DNA from 4 places in the Enterobacter sp. PL_is514 genome. Region 4 is predicted to be linked to each of the others. Evidence: predicted binding sites of a transcription regulator. Region 4 holds the regulator's gene; each other region holds the start of a gene.
The links. The regulator PhoB, encoded in region 4, activates phosphate uptake and scavenging genes when phosphate is short. The targets are predictions, from matches to a motif close to CTGTCATAAAACTGNCNNAT.

Region 1 (4,764 bases), on a different contig from region 4:
CAAGAAATCCACGCTGGAGCTGGGCGGTAACGACGTCTTCGTGGTGCTGGACGACGCGGACCTGGGCAAAGCCGTCAAGACTGGCGTGAATGCGCGCCTCAACAACGCCGGGCAGGTCTGCACCGCGGCGAAGCGCTTTATCCTGCATGAAAAGATCGCGGATGCCTTCCTGAGCAAATTCACCGAGGCGTTTAAGCAGGTGAAGATTGGCGATCCGCTCGACGAAAGCACCACGCTGGGGCCGCTGTCGTCGAAAGATGCGCTGGAAACGCTGACCAAACAGGTCAACGAGGCGGTGAAAAACGGCGCGACGCTGCACTATGGCGGCAAGCCGGTGCAGCGTGAGGGGAGCTTCTTCGAACCGACGATCCTGACGAATATCTCGCGCGACAACCCGGCGTACTTCGAAGAGTTCTTCGGCCCGGTGGCGCAGATGTACGTGGTAAAAAACGACGACGAGGCGGTCGCGCTGGCGAACGACTCCCACTACGGCCTGGGTGGAGCAGTATTCAGCCAGGATATCGAGCGCGCGAAGAAAATGGCGTCCCGGATCGAGACCGGGATGGTGTATATCAACTGGCTTACCGATACCGCGCCAGAGCTGCCGTTCGGCGGCGTGAAGCGCTCCGGTTACGGACGCGAGCTGTCGGATCTGGGGATCAAAGAGTTTGTGAACCAGAAGCTGGTGGTGGTGCGTCAGTAAGAGGTCATAAAAAAACCTGCCAGCCGGCAGGTTTACTATGAACACTGTCATCGCCTTTCTTGCCGGGTGGCGCTGCGCTTACCCGGCCTACAATGTGCAACAATTTTAATATATTGCCCCTTTGATTGTAGGCCCGCGCAAGCGTAGCGCCGCCGGGCGAAACGCACACACAGGCTTAGAAGGACACTCCACCGCCTACATATGCGCCGTCAATCAGCGTGTGGTTCGGACGACCGTCTTTACCATCAACGCTCACGTGGCGGTAGCCCACTTTCAGGGTCACCGGCGCGATCGGCGTCCAGCTTACGCCACCATTGGCTTCCACGTAGTTTTTCACGCTGTTGTTCAGCCCTTCTGGCGCCACGTAGCCTTCACCGTACACGTGGATGCTGTCGGTCAGGGCAACGTTTACGCCACCACCGATGGGGAACGCCACGCCGTTATCGCCTTTTTTCGGGCCGATGTAGATGGCTTTGGCACCCGCATTCAGCATTACCGGGCCCACTTCCAGGTTGTAGCCTGCGCCTACGCCGCCGGTCTGGGTACCGTCATCGGTGTTTTTAAGCCAGTTGCTTTCGGCATACAGGCCGGATGAGGATTTCCCCATTTCGAGGTTGAGGTTGGTAAAGTTTTTACCCTGCTCAATGCTGCCACCCATTGCCAGAGCGGAACCCGAGAGGGCGGTCAGAGCAGAAAGAAGAAGGATATTCAGTTTTTTCATGTTTTATGCCTCGTCATTAAATTCATCTGGGGGCACCTTAACAAGCGATGTTTATGACTGCAAATGTGATGAAGGTCGCTGTTTTATGCTGATATTGTTAACTTTTTTATTTGAAATGTTGCATCGATGTTTGATTGTCGAGGTGTCAACGCGTGATGTTCGGACGTTTAGGCACCGTTTAATTTTTTGACTAAACATAAACTGAACGAAGAAGGGATAGTGATTAGAGGTGAATTAATTGAGTTTCTAATAATTTCCAAAAGTATTTCAGTTGTCACACAATACAACACAACCTTACATTTCCGGGCATTGAATATACGTTCACTCGCCCATGCCGGTTGCCTTTCCATGTCATTTTTCTGACACGTTTATTCTTTACGTTGTTGGCTTCACTAACTGGATGCTAACAATATGAAAAGAAAAATTATTCCTGTGCTTATCGGTTGTGCGCTCTCTTTCTCTGGCCTGGCGGCACAGCCTACCGCTGAGCGCTATGTCGTCAGCTTCCCTGACGGCTCGCATGTGAAATACAGCGGAGCGTTTGCCGATGCGTTCCCGAACGGGCTCCCGGTAGGGATTGGCTCTGGCCTGCTGTTTACGGGCAAGCAGGGCGACGCCCTGACGTTTGCGACCGTGACCGATCGCGGTCCCAACGCCGATGCGCCAAAAATGGGTAAAAACGAAGCCAAAATATTTGTCACGCCAGATTTCGCGCCGCTGCTGATGACCATCCGCGTTCAGAACGGCAAAGCAGAGGCAACGGATGCCCGCCCGCTGCATGACGATAAAGGCGAGATTAACGGTCTGCCGCTGCAAAGCGGCGTGATTGGTTCCACCAATGAAGTGGCGTTCAGCGATACCTTAAAGACGCTCAAGGGTGACAACCGCGGACTGGATACGGAAGGCATCACGCCGGACGGCAAAGGCGGCTACTGGCTGTGCGACGAGTACGGCCCGTTCCTGATTAACGTCGACAGCAAAGGCAAGATCCTCGCGATCCACGGGCCGCAGGCCGCGGAAGGGGAAAAATCCATCGCGGGCGGTCTGCCAAACATCATCAAATGGCGCCAGCCCAACCGGGGCTTTGAAGGCCTGACCCGAATGCCGGACGGGCGGATTATCGCCGCCGTGCAAAGCACGCTGGACATCGACGGTAAAAGCAAAAAGCAGGCGCTGTTCACCCGACTGGTGAGCTTCGACCCGGCGACCGGCAAAACCGCGATGTACGGTTACCCCATCGACAGCGCGGCCTACGATAAAAACAGCGACGCCAAAATCGGCGACATCGTGGCGCTCGATAATCAGCACATCCTGCTGATTGAGCAGGGAAGCGATAAAAACGACGGGATGCGTAACCTGATTTACAAGGTGGATCTCAGCAAGGCGAGCGATCTTTCCGCCTTTGACAAGCCGGGCGAGTACCCGGAATTTGATGATGAGAAAACCCTGGCGCAGCGCGGGATTACCCTCGCGGCAAAAATGCAGGTGGTCGATCTCCGCGCGCTGGGCTGGCAGCAGGAGAAGGCTGAAGGGCTGGCGCTTATCGACAGCAAAACGCTTGCGGTGGCGAACGATAACGACTTTGGCGTGAAGGTGGCGATGCAAAACCCGGTCGAGGGCAAGAAGCTCAAGGATTATCGGGTGAACGCGGAAGGCAAGTTGACGCTGGATGATAAGCCGGTGGAAACCACGCTCAGCGTGAAGCCGCTGAAGAAGCCGGAGTCCGACAGCGAGCTGTGGATTGTGACGCTGCCGGAGGCGGTGAAATAAGTTTACCGCTCACCCCTCTCCCCACAGGGGAGAGGGGATTGTTCGGAGCGCATAGTTAAGCGGGGAGGCTATTTCTTCAGACCCGCAAACGCCGCACGAATCTCCTCTTCCGGCAGTTGGATGCCTATAAACACCATCACGCTGTGCGGCGGTTCATCGCCCCACGGTCGGTCCCAGTCGGCGCTGTACAGGCGCTGCACGCCCTGGAACAGCAGGCGGTTGGGCTCGCCGTCAATCCACAGCATCCCTTTGTAGCGCAGCAGCTTGTCGGCAAACGACAGCAGCAGGTTCTCCATTACGCGGGAGACTTCGCTGATATCCACCGGATAATCCAGCTCCACCACAATTGACGCCACGTCGTTTTGCTTGTCTCCCATAAAGTGGAAGCGCGGTTTTGCGGTGACATTCTCCTCCAGCATAAAGCCGTTGGTGTTGAACAGCTGGGACAGGTCGATATCGGCGTGCGTCACCGTGTAAATTGGCGCGCGGGAGTTGATGCGCGTCAGGCGCTCGCGAAGCTTAACGCTTTCGCCCGCCACGTCGGTTTTGGTCAGCAGGATGCGGTCGGCGTAGCCCACCTGAGACTGGGCGATGGTGAACTGATTCATCTGCTCATCGGCGTGGACCGCATCGACCAGGGCAATGACGCCGTCCAGCAGATAGCGCTGGCAAAGGATCTCATGAGAGAAAAAGGTCTGAATAATCGGGCCGGGGTCGGCCATGCCGGTGCACTCGATCACCAGGCGGTCAAAGTCGATTTCACCGCGATCGCGGCTGTCGAGCAGGTCCAGCAGGGCGTCTTCCAGCTCGTTAGAGCGGGTGCAGCAGATACAGCCGTTGGTCAGGGTTTTGATCTGCGTGGCGCGATCGCCAATCAGCTGGTCGTCTACGGAGACTTCGCCAAATTCGTTTTCGATGACGGCGATTTTAAAACCGTGCTGTTCATTCAGGATGTGGCGCAGCAGGGTGGTTTTACCGGTGCCGAGGAAACCGGTCAGCAGGGTAACGGCAATCGGGGTCATGGTCTCTCCTTTAGCAGCAGCGGACGCCGCCTTCTCCACTTCCGCCGTAGCGCGCTTCCTGACGCTCGCGGAAGAATTCGGTGTAGGTCATGTACGGCTTATCCGGATGGTTGGTCTTCATATGCTCAACGTAGTTGTCATAGTCCGGAATGCCAATCAGCATTTTCGCCGCCTGACCGAGGTATTTTTTTGCTTCGCCTAAGTTACCAAACATAACGGGTCCTGATAAGAAAAAGCCCGGTGGCGCGCAGCGATCCGGGCCTACAGTTACATGCTGGATTAATGGTGTGAAGAGGTCTTCACGCCGCCTTCCGGCACCGGCACGTACGGGGTTTCTTTGTCCGTACGGCCTTCAGCGTTACGCACTTTCAACCAGGTTTTGATGCCGTAGAAGATAATGCTGTACACCACCACCAGGAACAGAATGCTCAGACCCGCGTTGGTGTAGTTGTTCACCACGATATGGTTCATGTTGGCAATCTGCTGCGCGGTCAGATCCGCGCCGCCTGCGGCAATCTTCTCTTTGTACTGGTTAGCCATGAAGAAGA
Region 2 (4,764 bases), on a different contig from region 4:
CGCCATCCACACGCCGCCCTGCGCGACAAACTGACGCTGGAGCTGGGTATGCAGGCGAATGCCGGGTACGGAAGGGGGCAGCGTTGGCAGCAGGCCGAGCGAGCAGGGCAGACGATCCGAGAGCCAGCGCCAGAGCCGGTTGTCGCGTAAACCGAAGCAGGCGGGCATCAGTATGGCATCGCAGGTTTCGCCGAGCGGCCTGAGCGCGTCATACAGCAGCGGCCATTTGTCCTCGTTATCAAGAAAACGGGCGATATTCACCGCGCGAAACTCGCTCGGGTTATCGCGCAGGACATCAAGCTCGGGCAGTTCTATCTCTGCCGTTTCCGCGTTAACGCCCTGGCGACAGAGCGACGCCGCTGCGAGATGGGGCTGGAAATCCAGAAAGCCGCTAATCCCTACCACCCGCACACGTCCCGCGCGAATGGGGGCAATGGGCACCTCCTCCGGGCTGAGCCACGCGGAACGCAGGGTGCCGAGCGGCGTAACGCGCTGGTGATTGAGCCGGGCGCTGCCCTGCAGACGTGCGCCGCAGTCCGCCAGCAGCGCTTCGGTTTCCAGCGCAAAGCGGTCAATATGCTGCGCGCCAATCAGGTGATACGGGTGTTCCGGCGGCAGCTTATCGCGGTACGCTTCGTCCACCAGATCCAGCGAGCCCGACGAGAAGTGCAGGGCGCTCTGGCCCCGGGTGATAATGGCGCAGCGCAGCCCCTGCTTCGTGAGTTTGATGCCGCAGAGCAGGCCTGCCAGCCCGCCGCCGACGATGACGGTATCAAATTTCATCGCGTTGCTCCTTCTCAAGACCGCAAAGCCCCTGGTAGACCCAGCGGGTAAATTCGCTTTCCCGCAGGGCATCGCCCCAGGCGACAGGCTGAATGCCTTTCCAGCGCTCGTTTAAAAACGCGCTGAGCTGATCGAGCGACTGGGTGGCGGTGGTGGTGTGAAAACGCTGCAGCAGACCGGCGGCACGACAGGCGCACAGCTCGCCCTGACAGGTGCCCATTCCGACGCGGGTGCGGCGGCGAAGATCGAGCAGGCTGTTGACCGTCAGATTCTCCACTGCGTACTGCACCTCACCGGCGGTGACGGCTTCGCACTCGCACACCAGGCTGCGGCTCAGTCGTCCTTCACCGAGCCACTGTGGCGTTCTGTCGCCGTGGCGGTAAATAGCGGACCCGCGCAGCGGCGCGGGCAGGGAGATAATTTTTTGCAGCGTCTTCTCGGTGGACTGACGCGAGCCGGGCAGGGCTTGTTCTGCCGTCACGCACCGTTCGGTATTGCCCAGCTTGCGGCAGACGGCATCGGTCGCCCACTCGGCCATCAGGCGGTAGGTCATCAGCTTGCCGCCGGTGATGGTGATAAACCCGTCCATGCCGTCGCGTTCGGCGTGATCGAGCAGCACGATGCCCCGGCTGACGTTACGTCCGCTCGGGTCGTTGTCGCTGGCGACCAGCGGACGCACGCCCGCGTAGGCGCGAAGAATACGCGTCTGGGCCATCACCGGCGCCAGTTTTTCCCCTTCGCGCAGCAGGATGTCCACCTCTTCAGCAGTGACGCGGTTGTAGTCAATCTCACTGTAGTCCACGTGGGTTGAGGTCGTCCCGATTAACGAAATGGTATCTCCCGGCACGAGGATATCGGCGTCAGACGGTTTGCGGCAGCGGTTGATCACGTGGTTATTGATGCGGTGGTCTAGGATCAGCAGCGAGCCTTTCGCCGGGAACATGCGCACCGACAGGTCCGCGTATTCCGCAATCCGCTGCCCCCAGATCCCCGCCGCGTTGACCACAACGGCGGCATACAGCTCGCTGTGTTCGTTATATTGCGTATCAAGGATCCGCACGCCGCAGATACGATGGCCTTCGCGGATAAGCCCGGTCACTTCATGCCCGGTCAGGATGTGCGCGCCATGCTCGCGGGCGTCCAGCATATTGGCGGCGGTCAGGCGGAACGGATCGACGGTGCCGTCAGGGACCTTCACCGCGCCGATAAGCGCCGGGTTAACCGACGGTTCCAGCCACCGCGCCAGCGCCGGATCCAGGGCCTCAGCCTGAATGCCCGCGGCGCTGCAGGCGGTAATAAAGGTGTCCTGAAAGGCGAGATCATCTTCGGGAAGGGTAATAAAGAGGCCGTCGGTCGGCTCAATGCAGTGGCGGGCGATACGCTTGAGGATCTGGTTTTCAGCAATACATTCGCGCGCGGATTCAGCGTCGGTGACCGCATACCGCGCGCCGCTGTGCAGCAGGCCGTGGTTACGCCCGGTTGCGCCCGTAGCGATATCATGGCGTTCCAGAAGCGTGACGCTCAGGCCGCGAAGGGCGCAATCGCGTGCGATCCCGGCGCCGGTTGCGCCACCGCCAATGATTATCACATCGCTGTAGCGAGGATCGTGAATGGTCATTGTTTACCCTCTATGTTCGTTTTTTATCATTTAGCCATATTAATTTTGTGGTTTGTTTGATTTCGAACATAAACGCGCGGAATTCGAAAGTGAAACGTGATTTCATGCGCTTTTTTGCGCATTCTGTCATATTTCTGTAACAATCTGTGCGTTGATTCACAGTAACAATCACCGTGATTTCTTAACATCCCCGCCTCTGGAATTCAGGTGCGAGCCACCTGCTCATTCATTTCAAGGCCACGGAGGCTGTTATGCTCAGTATCTTCAAACCTGCGCCCCACAGGGCGCGTCTGCCAGAGGCAGAAATAGATCCGCTCTATCGCCGTCTGCGTTGGCAAATCTTCCTGGGGATCTTCTTCGGGTACGCGGCGTACTACCTTGTACGTAAAAACTTCGCGCTCGCCATGCCGTATCTGGTGGAGCAGGGCTTTTCCCGCGGCGATCTGGGGTTCGCGCTGTCGGGGATCTCCATCGCCTACGGTTTTTCCAAATTCATCATGGGCTCCGTGTCGGATCGCTCGAATCCGCGCGTGTTCCTGCCCGCCGGTCTGATCCTGGCGGCCGCGGTGATGCTGTTCATGGGCTTTGTGCCGTGGGCAACCTCCAGCATTGCCATCATGTTCGTGCTGCTGTTCCTCTGCGGCTGGTTCCAGGGGATGGGGTGGCCGCCGTGCGGACGCACCATGGTGCACTGGTGGTCGCAGAAGGAGCGCGGCGGCATCGTGTCGGTGTGGAACTGTGCCCATAACGTGGGTGGCGGTATTCCGCCGCTGCTGTTCCTGCTGGGGATGGCCTGGTTCAACGACTGGCACGCTGCGCTGTATATGCCTGCCTTTGGCGCCATCGTGGTGGCGATTTTCGCTTTCGCGCTGATGCGTGATACGCCTCAGTCCTGCGGCCTGCCGCCGATTGAAGAGTACAAAAACGACTATCCGGATGATTACAGCAAGGAGCACGAAGAGGAGCTGACCGCAAAACAGATCTTCATGAAGTACGTCCTGCCGAACAAGCTGCTGTGGTACATCGCGGTGGCGAACGTGTTCGTTTACCTGCTGCGCTACGGCATCCTCGACTGGTCGCCAACCTACCTGAAAGAGGTGAAGCACTTCGCGCTGGATAAATCCTCCTGGGCCTATTTCCTGTATGAATATGCCGGGATCCCAGGCACGCTGCTTTGCGGCTGGATGTCGGACAAGGTGTTTAAGGGTAACCGCGGTGCGACGGGCGTCTTCTTTATGACCCTGGTGACCATCGCGACGGTTGTTTACTGGCTTAACCCGCCGGGCAATCCATCAGTAGACATGGCCTGCATGATCGTCATCGGTTTCCTGATTTACGGTCCGGTGATGCTGATCGGCCTGCATGCCCTGGAGCTGGCGCCGAAAAAAGCGGCGGGCACGGCGGCAGGCTTTACCGGCCTGTTCGGTTACCTCGGCGGTTCGGTCGCGGCGAGCGCCATTGTGGGCTACACCGTTGACTTCTTCGGCTGGGACGGCGGCTTTATGGTGATGATCGGCGGTAGCGTGCTGGCGGTACTGCTGCTGATTGTTGTGATGATCGGTGAGAAACGTCACCACGCGGAAGTGCTGGCACGTCGTCAATAAGGAGCTTTACGATGAAATTAACTCAGTTAGCGACAGGCCTGCTGCTGGCGGGCCTGATGACAGGCTCCGCGCTGGCGGCGGATAAAATCGTTATTGCCCACCGTGGCGCGAGTGGCTATCTGCCGGAGCATACGCTGCCGGCGAAAGCGATGGCCTATGCGCAGGGTGCGGATTACCTCGAGCAGGATCTGGTGATGACGAAGGACGACCAGCTGGTGGTCCTGCATGACCACTATCTGGACCGCGTGACGGACGTGGCGGAGCGTTTCCCGGACCGCGCGCGAAAAGATGGCCGCTACTACGCCATTGATTTCACCCTGGCGGAGATCCGTTCCCTGAAGTTTACCGAAGGCTTCGAGATTGAAAACGGCAAGAAGGTGCAGGTCTATCCGGGACGTTTCCCGATGGGCAAATCTGACTTCCGCATTCATACCTTCCAGGAAGAGATTGAGTTTGTTCAGGGGCTGAACCACTCAACCGGTAAAAATATCGGTATCTACCCGGAGATCAAAGCGCCGTGGTTCCACCATCAGGAAGGAAAAGACATTGCCGCAAAGACGCTGGAGGTGCTGAAGCAGTACGGCTACACCAGCAAGAAGGACAAAGTCTACCTGCAGTGTTTTGATGCCGCCGAGCTGAAGCGCATCAAAACCGAGCTGGAGCCGAAGATGGGCATGAACCTCAACCTGGTGCAGCTGATTGCCTACACTGACTGGAATGAAACTCAGGAGAAACAGCCGGACGGGAAGTGGGTTAACT
Region 3 (4,764 bases), on a different contig from region 4:
AATCGCACTTTTGCGGATCTTGACCGAGTGGTCGCTCTTGGCGGAGGACACGGCTTAGGCCGGGTTATGTCCTCTTTGTCGTCACTGGGCTCAAGGCTGACAGGGATAGTGACCACCACCGATAACGGCGGCTCAACCGGGCGCATTCGTCGTGCCGAAGGCGGCATTGCCTGGGGAGATATGCGCAACTGCCTGAATCAGTTAATTACCGAGCCGAGCGTCGCGTCGGCGATGTTTGAGTACCGTTTTGGCGGTAATGGCGAACTTTCCGGGCATAACCTCGGAAATCTGATGTTAAAGGCGCTGGATCACCTGAGCGTACGGCCTCTCGAAGCCATCAACTTAATCCGTAATCTGCTCAAAGTGGACGCATTCCTGATCCCCATGTCTGAACAACCGGTTGACTTGATGGCCATCGACGCCGAAGGGCATGAAGTTTACGGCGAGGTGAATATTGACCAGCTCCTTCTGCCGCCAACGGAGTTGATGACCTATCCGAGCGTGCCCGCCACGCGTGAAGCGATAGAGGCAATCGGGGAAGCGGATCTTATCCTGATCGGTCCAGGCAGTTTTTATACCAGCCTGATGCCCATTCTGCTGGTGAAAGAGCTTGCGCAGGCACTGCGCCGCACCCCGGCGCCGATGGTTTACATCGGTAATCTGGGACGTGAACTGAGCCCGGCGGCGGCGAGCCTGTCGCTGGCAGACAAACTTGAATTAATGGAGCATTACGTCGGCAAGAAAATCATTGACGGCGTAGTCGTGGGACCAAAAGTGGATGTGTCAGGGATTGGCAATCGTCTGGTGGTGCAGGAGCCGCTGGAGGCCTCAGACATCAAGTATCGCCACGACCGCCATCTGCTGCGCGAGGCGCTGGAGAAGGCGATTCAGGCGCTGGGTTAGCAAAAACCCCCCGGTGGCGCTGCGCTTACCGGGGCTACAAAAGACGCTAACCCCGTAGGCCCGGTAAGCGCAGCGCCACCGGGCAAAACCGTCTCACGATGCCGCGATAAACAGATCCCGCAGTTGATGAAGCTGGTCGCGGATCTGCGCCGCCTCTTCGAACTCCAGGTTCTGCGCGTGCTGCATCATCTGACCTTCCAGCTCGTGGATTTTCTGCTGCAGCGCTTTCGGCGTCAGCACGACGGTATCTTCTTCCACCACTGAACGCGCCTTGCCGCGGCCTTTCGCTTTGGTTTTGGCAATGTTCTGACCCAGCGCCAGAATATCCACCACCTTCTTGTTCAGACCCTGCGGCGTAATACCGTGTTCTTCGTTGTAGCGCTGCTGTTTCTCGCGGCGGCGCTCCGTTTCACCAATCGCTTTCGCCATCGACGGGGTAATTTTGTCACCGTACAGAATCGCTTTACCGTTGACGTTACGCGCGGCGCGGCCGATGGTCTGGATCAGGGAGCGTTCAGAACGCAGGAAGCCCTCTTTGTCCGCATCCAGAATCGCCACCAGCGAGACCTCCGGCATATCGAGACCTTCTCGCAGCAGGTTAATCCCCACCAGCACGTCAAACTCGCCCAGACGCAGGTCGCGGATAATCTCCATGCGCTCCACGGTATCGATATCCGAGTGCAGATAACGCACCTTCTCGCCGTGCTCTTCGAGATACTCGGTCAGGTCTTCCGCCATACGCTTGGTGAGCGTGGTCACCAGCACGCGCTCGTTGATGGCGGAACGGGCGCGAATTTCCGAGAGCAGATCGTCCACCTGGGTGGCCACCGGACGAACTTCAATAATCGGGTCGAGCAGACCCGTTGGACGCACAACCTGATCGACAACATCTTCACCGGATTTCTCCAGCTCGTAGTTGCCCGGCGTGGCCGAGACGTAGATGGTTTGCGGCGCGAGCGCCTCAAACTCTTCAAACTTCATCGGACGGTTATCCAGCGCCGACGGCAGGCGGAATCCGTACTCCACCAGCGTCTCTTTACGCGCCCGGTCGCCGCGGTACATCCCGCCGATCTGCGGGATCGTAACGTGGGATTCATCGATCACCAGCAAACCGTCTGCCGGAAGGTAATCAAACAGCGTCGGCGGCGGCTCGCCCGGCCCGCGCCCGGAGAGGAAGCGGGAGTAGTTTTCAATGCCGGAGCAGTAGCCCAGCTCGTTCATCATCTCAAGGTCAAACTGGGTACGCTGGCTCAGGCGCTGCTCTTCCAGCAGCTTATTGTTGGCCAGCAGCACCTTACGGCGCTCGGCCAGCTCCACTTTGATCTCTTCCATCGCCTGCACGATACGCTCGCGCGGCGTCACGTAGTGCGTTTTCGGGTAGATGGTGAAGCGCTGGATCACCGACTCAACGTGTCCGGTCAGCGGGTCGAAGAGCGACAGGCGTTCAACCTCTTCGTCGAACAACTCGACGCGCAGCGCCATATCGTCCGATTCCGCCGGGAAGATGTCGATCACCTCACCGCGTACGCGGAAGGTGCCGCGCTGGAACGCCTGATCGTTACGGGCATACTGCAGCTCAGCCAGACGACGGACGATGGCGCGCTGGTCGATGATCATCCCCTGCGTCAGGTGCAGCATCATCTTGAGATAGAGATCCGGATCGCCCAGGCCGTAGATCGCGGAAACCGATGCGACAACGACCACATCGCGACGCTCCAGAAGCGCCTTAGTGGCCGACAGACGCATCTGCTCGATGTGTTCGTTCACCGAGGCATCTTTCTCAATGAAGGTGTCAGAGCTCGGTACATAGGCTTCAGGCTGGTAGTAATCGTAGTAGGAGACGAAATACTCCACGGCGTTTTCCGGGAAGAACTCTTTCATCTCGCCGTAAAGCTGTGCGGCCAGGGTTTTATTGGGTGCCAGCACCATCGTGGGGCGCTGGAGATCCGCAATCACGTTGGCGATAGTGAACGTTTTACCCGAGCCGGTTACCCCCAGCAGCGTCTGGTGCGCCAGCCCATCTTCCAGCCCTTCTTCCAGACGACGGATCGCCTCAGGCTGATCGCCAGATGGACGGAAAGCAGAATTCAATTTGAACGGTTTACTCATGGGCGACAACCTGATGACGTTATAAGCGGCAGGTGAGTAATTTTACTCCTTGTTGCCAGGAATGCCAGTAAAAAACACTGGATGAAAAACCAGTAGCATGTCAGGATATTTAGAGTAGCGCCTGAATGATTAGCGCGATAGCGACCAAAATTTGGACTGTGACAATATAAAACACCAGTCAGGTCAGGTTATCCCCAGAACTTTTTCTTTTTTAACATTTGTCAAGCCAGGTAATGATAGTTTTGTGGCAACGGGTGACACTTTCATGACGGGAATTGCTTTTATCTAAGCAATTAAATAATAAACGATATTTTCTAAAGCCGCGTTTCGCGTCAATTTGGGCGTAAGCCGCGTCTTCTCTCGCTTATCGCGTGTTTTCTAACTCTAATGCACATGGTTATCCACAGGAATAGTGGATAACTGCTTCCAGCCCATGCAGACTGGCGCTCGGCAAATTCCCGGATTTTCCCACGAGACGGCGGTAAAAAATTTTTATAGCTATTTTTTGCTGATTAACAGTTGCGTCATTCATAACCAACCGATGCGATCTTGCTCACATTTTCAGCATTTCGGGTTCTGCACCACAACTCAACACCGCCAGCACCGTCGATGTGCAATCCCGTTTTTTCTCGGCCCCTCTCCGATGACTTATTCCTAAAAAAGCCGGTTTTTTAAACATTTTTCGGTTTCTGGCAGGGGTTTTGCAGATTCAAACCCGAGCCTCACCTACACACATTTTTAAGGAGAGAAAGATGTTGAGTCTGCGTGCTGTGAATCAGTTTTACGGAAGCCAACATACGCTATGGAACGTGAATTTGGATTTTCCGCAAGGAATGTGTACAGGCGTCGTTGGCCTGCCGGGAATGGGGAAAACCACCCTCATGAATTGCATCGCCGGGAGAGTGCCCGTCGAAAGCGGCAGCATCATCTGGCATGAGGCAGGCGCGCCGCCGCGCGATTTGCTTAACCTGCCGCCAGAACAGCGTTCAGGAACGGAGATAGGCTATGTCCCGCAGGACAGGCGGATCTTCTCCCAGTTAACGATTGAGGAGAATCTGCATATCGCCATGCGGGCGATGGGGAAACCCAATCCGGAAGCGAAAAGCGACGTTTACGACCTGTTTCCGGCGCTCTACGCATTGCGACAGACCCGCGCCAACACGCTCTCTCCGGACGACCAGTACCAGCTGGCGCTGGCTAATGCGCTGGTGAACCGTCCTCACCTGCTGATCCTCGATGAGCCCCTGCACGGCGCAGGACACAGCTTCGCCCAGAAGCTGGGGCAGCTGCTGGTGCGCTTAAACCGGGAGTTAGGTATGACGGTGCTGTTAGCGGAGCAGCAGCTGTCGTTTATCCGCCGGGTTGCGGACCGTTTCTGTATGCTCTATCGCGGGCGTAACGTGGCGCAGGGCCACGTTAACGAACTGGATGACGAGCTTATCGCGCACTGGATGTCGCGGGAAGCAAGACGCTGAGATCGAGATAACGCCCGGTTTCGGCATTTTCCGCGCCGTCAGCAAGCCAGGGAATTTCCCCGAGGCACGGGGCGGGAAGAACGCGCCTGAGCGTCGCCAGATACTCCTGATGTCGTTTCCCCGGCGCAACCACGTCGTTGGCTATCCAGCCCGCCAGACGCAGCCCGGCCTGCCGTATGGCCTGCGCGGTCAGCATGGCGTGATTGATACAGCCCAGCTTAACGCCGACGACCAGAATGACCGGAAGCTGCTCGGCCTGCACCCAGTCAGCAAACGT
Region 4 (4,764 bases):
GAACGTAGGCGTGCAGGATAGCCGCACCGTTGGCGTTCTGATCGACCAGCATGGCGCTGTCGGAACCCAGACGGAACAGTGCCAGATACAGCAGCGTCAGACCCACACCGGCCATCAGGCCAGCCCAGATGGTATAGCGGGTCAGCAGACGCGCTTCGGTCACACCGCGGGAACGCGCGGCGTTAACGATAACGATACCAAACACCATGGCGCCCAGCGTATCCATCGTCAGGTAGCCGTTCACAAAGCCGTTAGAGAACGCGGCGTTTTTATAGGCATCCATCGCATCGCTAATCGGGCCCGCTGGCCAGACGATGGCCGCTACCGCCAGAACAATCAGCGCCACAATTTTGAGCGGAGCCAGGAAGTTACCCACGGTATCCAACAGTTTGCCCGGATAGAGGGAAACCAGAATCACGATCGCGAAGTAGATCAGGCTGTAGATAAACAGCGGCATCGCGCCGTCACCGGTCAGAGGAGCAATCCCCACTTCAAAGGAAACGGTCGCCGTACGCGGGGTCGCAAACAGCGGGCCCACGGCCAGATAGCAGACGGTTGCCAGCAGAACGCCCGCCACTTTACCAATCGGGGTGCTAAGGCTATCCACACCGCCACCGACTTTCGCCAGCGCGACGACGGTGAGAACCGGCAGACCCACGGCAGTAATCAGGAAACCAAACGCGGCGGTCCAGACGTGTTCACCCGCCTGTAAGCCAACCATTGGAGGGAAAATGATGTTGCCTGCGCCAACGAACAGCGCAAATGTCATAAAGCCCAGCGCGATGATGTCACGCGATTTTAAGTGATGGGTCATAAAACCTTACTGCCTGTGGATGTGGTGTTGAAAACATTGAGATTTTCGATATCCCTGACGGGACGATACAGCCGAAAATTTGCTCAATTTCAGCGGGAAATGCTCCCGTCCTGGCGTGGAGAAGAATAGTTTTTCGATTTACCACGCAAATACAGTCGGTCTGACAGTATCTGGGGCGCAATTTAAACGCTTATAACGTTTAAAGGCAAGGTGGGATCGCAAAACCAGAACAATATGCCAGCATGAAAATACACGTTAGAATAATACGCTGTTTATAAGAAAAACCCATGGCTAATCATGCGAACAAAAAACAGACAGCCGTATAAAATTCATCCGCGTTTCGCTTGACTGCAAAGCAAACGGGCCAGCGATGGCTGACCCGTGGAAAGGTAAAATGACACGCCTGCCGTCAGGCGATCTTTTTGGCAATTAATCGTTCCGGAATAACGAAACTGAAACGGGTTCCTTTACCCAGCGTACTCTGAATATCGAGACGGCTTTCGTGGTGATTCACCGCGTGTTTCACAATTGCCAGCCCCAGGCCGCTTCCGCCCGTCTGCCGGGATCGCGCTTTATCCACACGGTAAAAGCGCTCGGTCAGACGCGGAATATGCTCCGGCGCGATCCCCGGCCCATTGTCTTCCACGCTAAACTCCGCCCCCGTTGGGGCATGGTGCCAGCGCACCACGATATTTGTCCCCTCAGGCGTATGATTCACCGCGTTATACACCAGGTTGGAAATAGCGCTACGCAGTTCATCTTCGCTGCCCAGCACCTTCAGCGTATTGTCGACCTCAAAGGTCAGGTGATGCTTTTTGTGGCTTAACGTCTGCGCTTCACGCTCCACGACCCGCAGCATCATCGGGACATCAATGGTGTCATTTAGTGCCAGCGTTGGCGCCGCTTCAATCTTCGAGAGCGTCAGCAGCTGCTTCACCAGCCCTTCCATCCGGTGCGTTTGCTCGCGCATGGTGTGCAGCGCTTTTTCACGCGGCGCGCCTTCCAGCGTTTGCTCCTGCATCATCTCCAGGTAGCCCTGCAGCACGGTCAACGGGGTTCGCAGTTCGTGACTGACGTTGGCGAAGAAGTTGCGACGCGCCCCTTCCAGCTGGTGCATTTGGGTAACATCGCGCGCCACCATCAGCCACTGCTTATCGCTGTAGGGCATCACGCGGATCTCCAGATGGCGACCATTATTGAGCTTCAGATTGTGCGGACGGGTAAAATCACGCTTTTTCAGGTACAGCGTAAACTCGGGATAGCGCAGAAGGTTGAGGATATTTTGACCGTTGTCATCCGGCCAGCGCAGGCCCAGCAGCTGTTGCGCCAGGCCGTTACACCAGAAGATCGTCCCTTCTTCGGTCGTCAGAATCACGGCATCCGGCAGCGACTCTGCACCGCTGCGGAAACGCTTAATCAGGCTTCCCAGCTCGCGGCGACGCTTTTTATTACGCATCTGCATCTGATGCAGACCGTACAGCAGCGGCTCCCAGCTGCCGCTTCCCGGCGGCGGCGTCATACTTCGGTCAACCCACAGCCACCAGGAGAGGCGCAGCAGGTTCCAGAAATGCCAGATCAGCAGCCCGGTGACCGACGCCAGCAGAAACCACGGCAGGTGTCCAAGAAAGGCCCCAAGAAGGAAGGCCGGAATACAGCATAAGATCAGTTCAAAGACGAGCCTTTTCCATGACAGACGTTCCAGCACGCGTCACACTCCTGTCATTGTTCAGAAACGGGTAGAAAAACGATAACCCGTGCCGCGGACCGTCTGCACCATGCGATCGTGGCCGCTCAGTTCCAGTGCTTTTCGCAGGCGGCGAATATGTACGTCAACCGTCCGGTCTTCGACATACACGTTAGTTCCCCAGACGTTATTCAGCAACTGCTCGCGGCTGTACACGCGTTCCGGGTGGGTCATAAAGAAGTGCAGGAGTTTAAATTCGGTAGGCCCCATGTCGAGGGGATTTTCACCGGTCATCACGCGGTGTGAGGTGGGATCAAGGCTCAGCCCCTGCATCTCAATCACCTCTTCCACCGCCATCGGCGAAATACGGCGCATCACGGCTTTAATGCGGGCGACCAGCTCTTTTGGGGAGAACGGTTTGGTAATGTAATCGTCCGCGCCGGTCTCAAGACCGCGCACGCGATCCTCTTCTTCTCCGCGCGCCGTGAGCATCACAACCGGGATGTCGCGGGTCAGCGCTTCACGCTTCAGGTGTTTGATAAACTGCAGTCCGGAGCCGCCAGGCAACATCCAGTCCAGCAGAATCAGATCGGGCCAGGGTTCATTCAGCTGGTTCACTGCGCTGTCATAATCTTCCGCTTCAACCGGCTGGAAACCGTTTTGCTCGAGCACGAAGCACACCATTTCACGAATTGGAGCTTCATCTTCTACGACCAGAATACGTCTCGCCATACTTTGCCCTGTCTTATCTTATTTAAGTTACAAGTTTGTAATTCGGCGCCATTATGCGTCAGATTTATGACAGATTTATGAAAAACAGTACCACGATAACGGGCAAACCGTTGTTTTATTACAGCGGTTATTTTCCCTTCTCTGAACGTTTATAATCCTGCTTTCTCTTTTTTGCCACGGATCAGCTATGCGCATACTTCACACCTCGGACTGGCATCTGGGTCAAAATTTTTACAGCAAAAGCCGTGCGGCTGAACATGAAGCGTTCCTGAACTGGCTGCTGGAAACGGCCCGGACGCACGAGGTGGACGCGATTATTGTGGCGGGTGACATCTTTGATACCGGCTCGCCCCCCAGCTATGCGCGTGAGCTGTATAACCGCTTCGTGGTGAATCTGCAGCAAACTGGCTGTCACCTGGTGATTGTCGCCGGCAACCATGATTCCGTCGCCACGCTCAATGAATCCCGCGATATCCTGGCATTTCTCAATACCACCGTGGTCGCCAGCGCCGGGCACGCCCCACAGATCCTGAATAAACGCGACGGGTCGCCGGGGGCTGTGCTGTGTCCGATACCGTTTTTACGTCCGCGGGACATCGTGCAAAGCCAGGCGGGGCTGTCGGGTACAGAAAAGCAGCAACATCTCTTACAGGCCATCACAGACTATTACCACCAGCAGCACGCCGAAGCCTGTGCCCTGCGGGGTGACCAGCCTATTCCGGTGATTGCGACCGGGCATCTCACCACCGTCGGGGCCAGTAAAAGTGACGCCGTGCGTGACATCTATATCGGCACGCTGGATGCTTTTCCGGCGCAAAACTTCCCGCCAGCCGACTACATTGCGCTCGGGCATATCCACCGCGCGCAGGTTATTGGCGGCAGCGAGCACATCCGCTACTGCGGCTCCCCTATTTCGCTCAGCTTTGACGAAACTGGCAAAGCCAAATCCGTGCATCTGGTGAGCTTCAGCGAGGGAAAACTCCGCGCCGTCGAGACGCTGGAAGTACCGGTCACCCAGCCGCTGGCGGTGCTGAAAGGCGATCTCGATGCCATCACCGCCCAGCTGGAGCAGTGGCGCGGTGTCGAACAAGATCCCCCCGTCTGGCTGGATATCGAAATCACCACCGATGACTACCTGCACGATATGCAGCGCAAAATTCAGGCGCTGACGGAGGATTTGCCCGTCGAAGTCTTACTGGTCCGCCGCAGCCGCGAGCAGCGCGAGAAAATTCTGTTAAGCGCTCAACGTGAAACGCTCAGTGAACTGCGGGTTGAAGAGGTGTTTGAACGCAGGCTCTCGCAGGAAGAGATTGACGACGCGAAGCGCGCAAGACTCAGCGAACTGTTCAGCCATACCCTGCATGCGCTCAATGATGAGGAAGAAAACGCATGAAAATTTTGAGCCTGCGCCTGAAAAATCTCAACTCACTCAAGGGCGAGTGGAAAATTGACTTTACCGCGGAGCCGTTTGCCAGCAACGGGCTGTTTGCCATCACCGGCGCGACCGGAGCAGGAAAAACTACCCTGCTCGACG

Region 1: the regulator PhoB is predicted to act here: its motif matches at 1,771-1,790, upstream of AC0TNG_RS14350 (esterase-like activity of phytase family protein).
Region 2: the regulator PhoB is predicted to act here: its motif matches at 2,525-2,544, upstream of glpT (glycerol-3-phosphate transporter).
Region 3: the regulator PhoB is predicted to act here: its motif matches at 3,244-3,263, upstream of uvrB (excinuclease ABC subunit UvrB).

Annotation. Positions count from the first base shown of each region.
Region 1 is NZ_JBVPGN010000033.1:276,916-281,679, reverse strand. It holds gene AC0TNG_RS14360 (NAD-dependent succinate-semialdehyde dehydrogenase) at 1-703, shown strand, start outside; gene AC0TNG_RS14355 (YfaZ family outer membrane protein) at 879-1,424, opposite strand; gene AC0TNG_RS14350 (esterase-like activity of phytase family protein) at 1,836-3,194, shown strand; gene yjiA (GTPase) at 3,263-4,216, opposite strand; gene AC0TNG_RS14340 (YbdD/YjiX family protein) at 4,227-4,430, opposite strand; gene AC0TNG_RS14335 (carbon starvation CstA family protein) at 4,496-4,764, opposite strand, start outside.
Region 2 is NZ_JBVPGN010000030.1:15,617-20,380, reverse strand. It holds gene glpB (glycerol-3-phosphate dehydrogenase subunit GlpB) at 1-783, opposite strand, end outside; gene glpA (anaerobic glycerol-3-phosphate dehydrogenase subunit A) at 773-2,401, opposite strand; gene glpT (glycerol-3-phosphate transporter) at 2,653-4,005, shown strand; gene glpQ (glycerophosphodiester phosphodiesterase) at 4,017-4,764, shown strand, end outside.
Region 3 is NZ_JBVPGN010000036.1:216,573-221,336, reverse strand. It holds gene yvcK (uridine diphosphate-N-acetylglucosamine-binding protein YvcK) at 1-903, shown strand, start outside; gene uvrB (excinuclease ABC subunit UvrB) at 997-3,012, opposite strand; gene AC0TNG_RS21375 (ABC transporter ATP-binding protein) at 3,765-4,487, shown strand; gene bioD (dethiobiotin synthase) at 4,450-4,764, opposite strand, start outside.
Region 4 is NZ_JBVPGN010000032.1:127,221-131,984, reverse strand. It holds gene brnQ (branched-chain amino acid transporter carrier protein BrnQ) at 1-814, opposite strand, end outside; gene phoR (phosphate regulon sensor histidine kinase PhoR) at 1,224-2,519, opposite strand; gene phoB (phosphate response regulator transcription factor PhoB) at 2,541-3,230, opposite strand; gene sbcD (exonuclease subunit SbcD) at 3,418-4,623, shown strand; gene sbcC (exonuclease subunit SbcC) at 4,620-4,764, shown strand, end outside.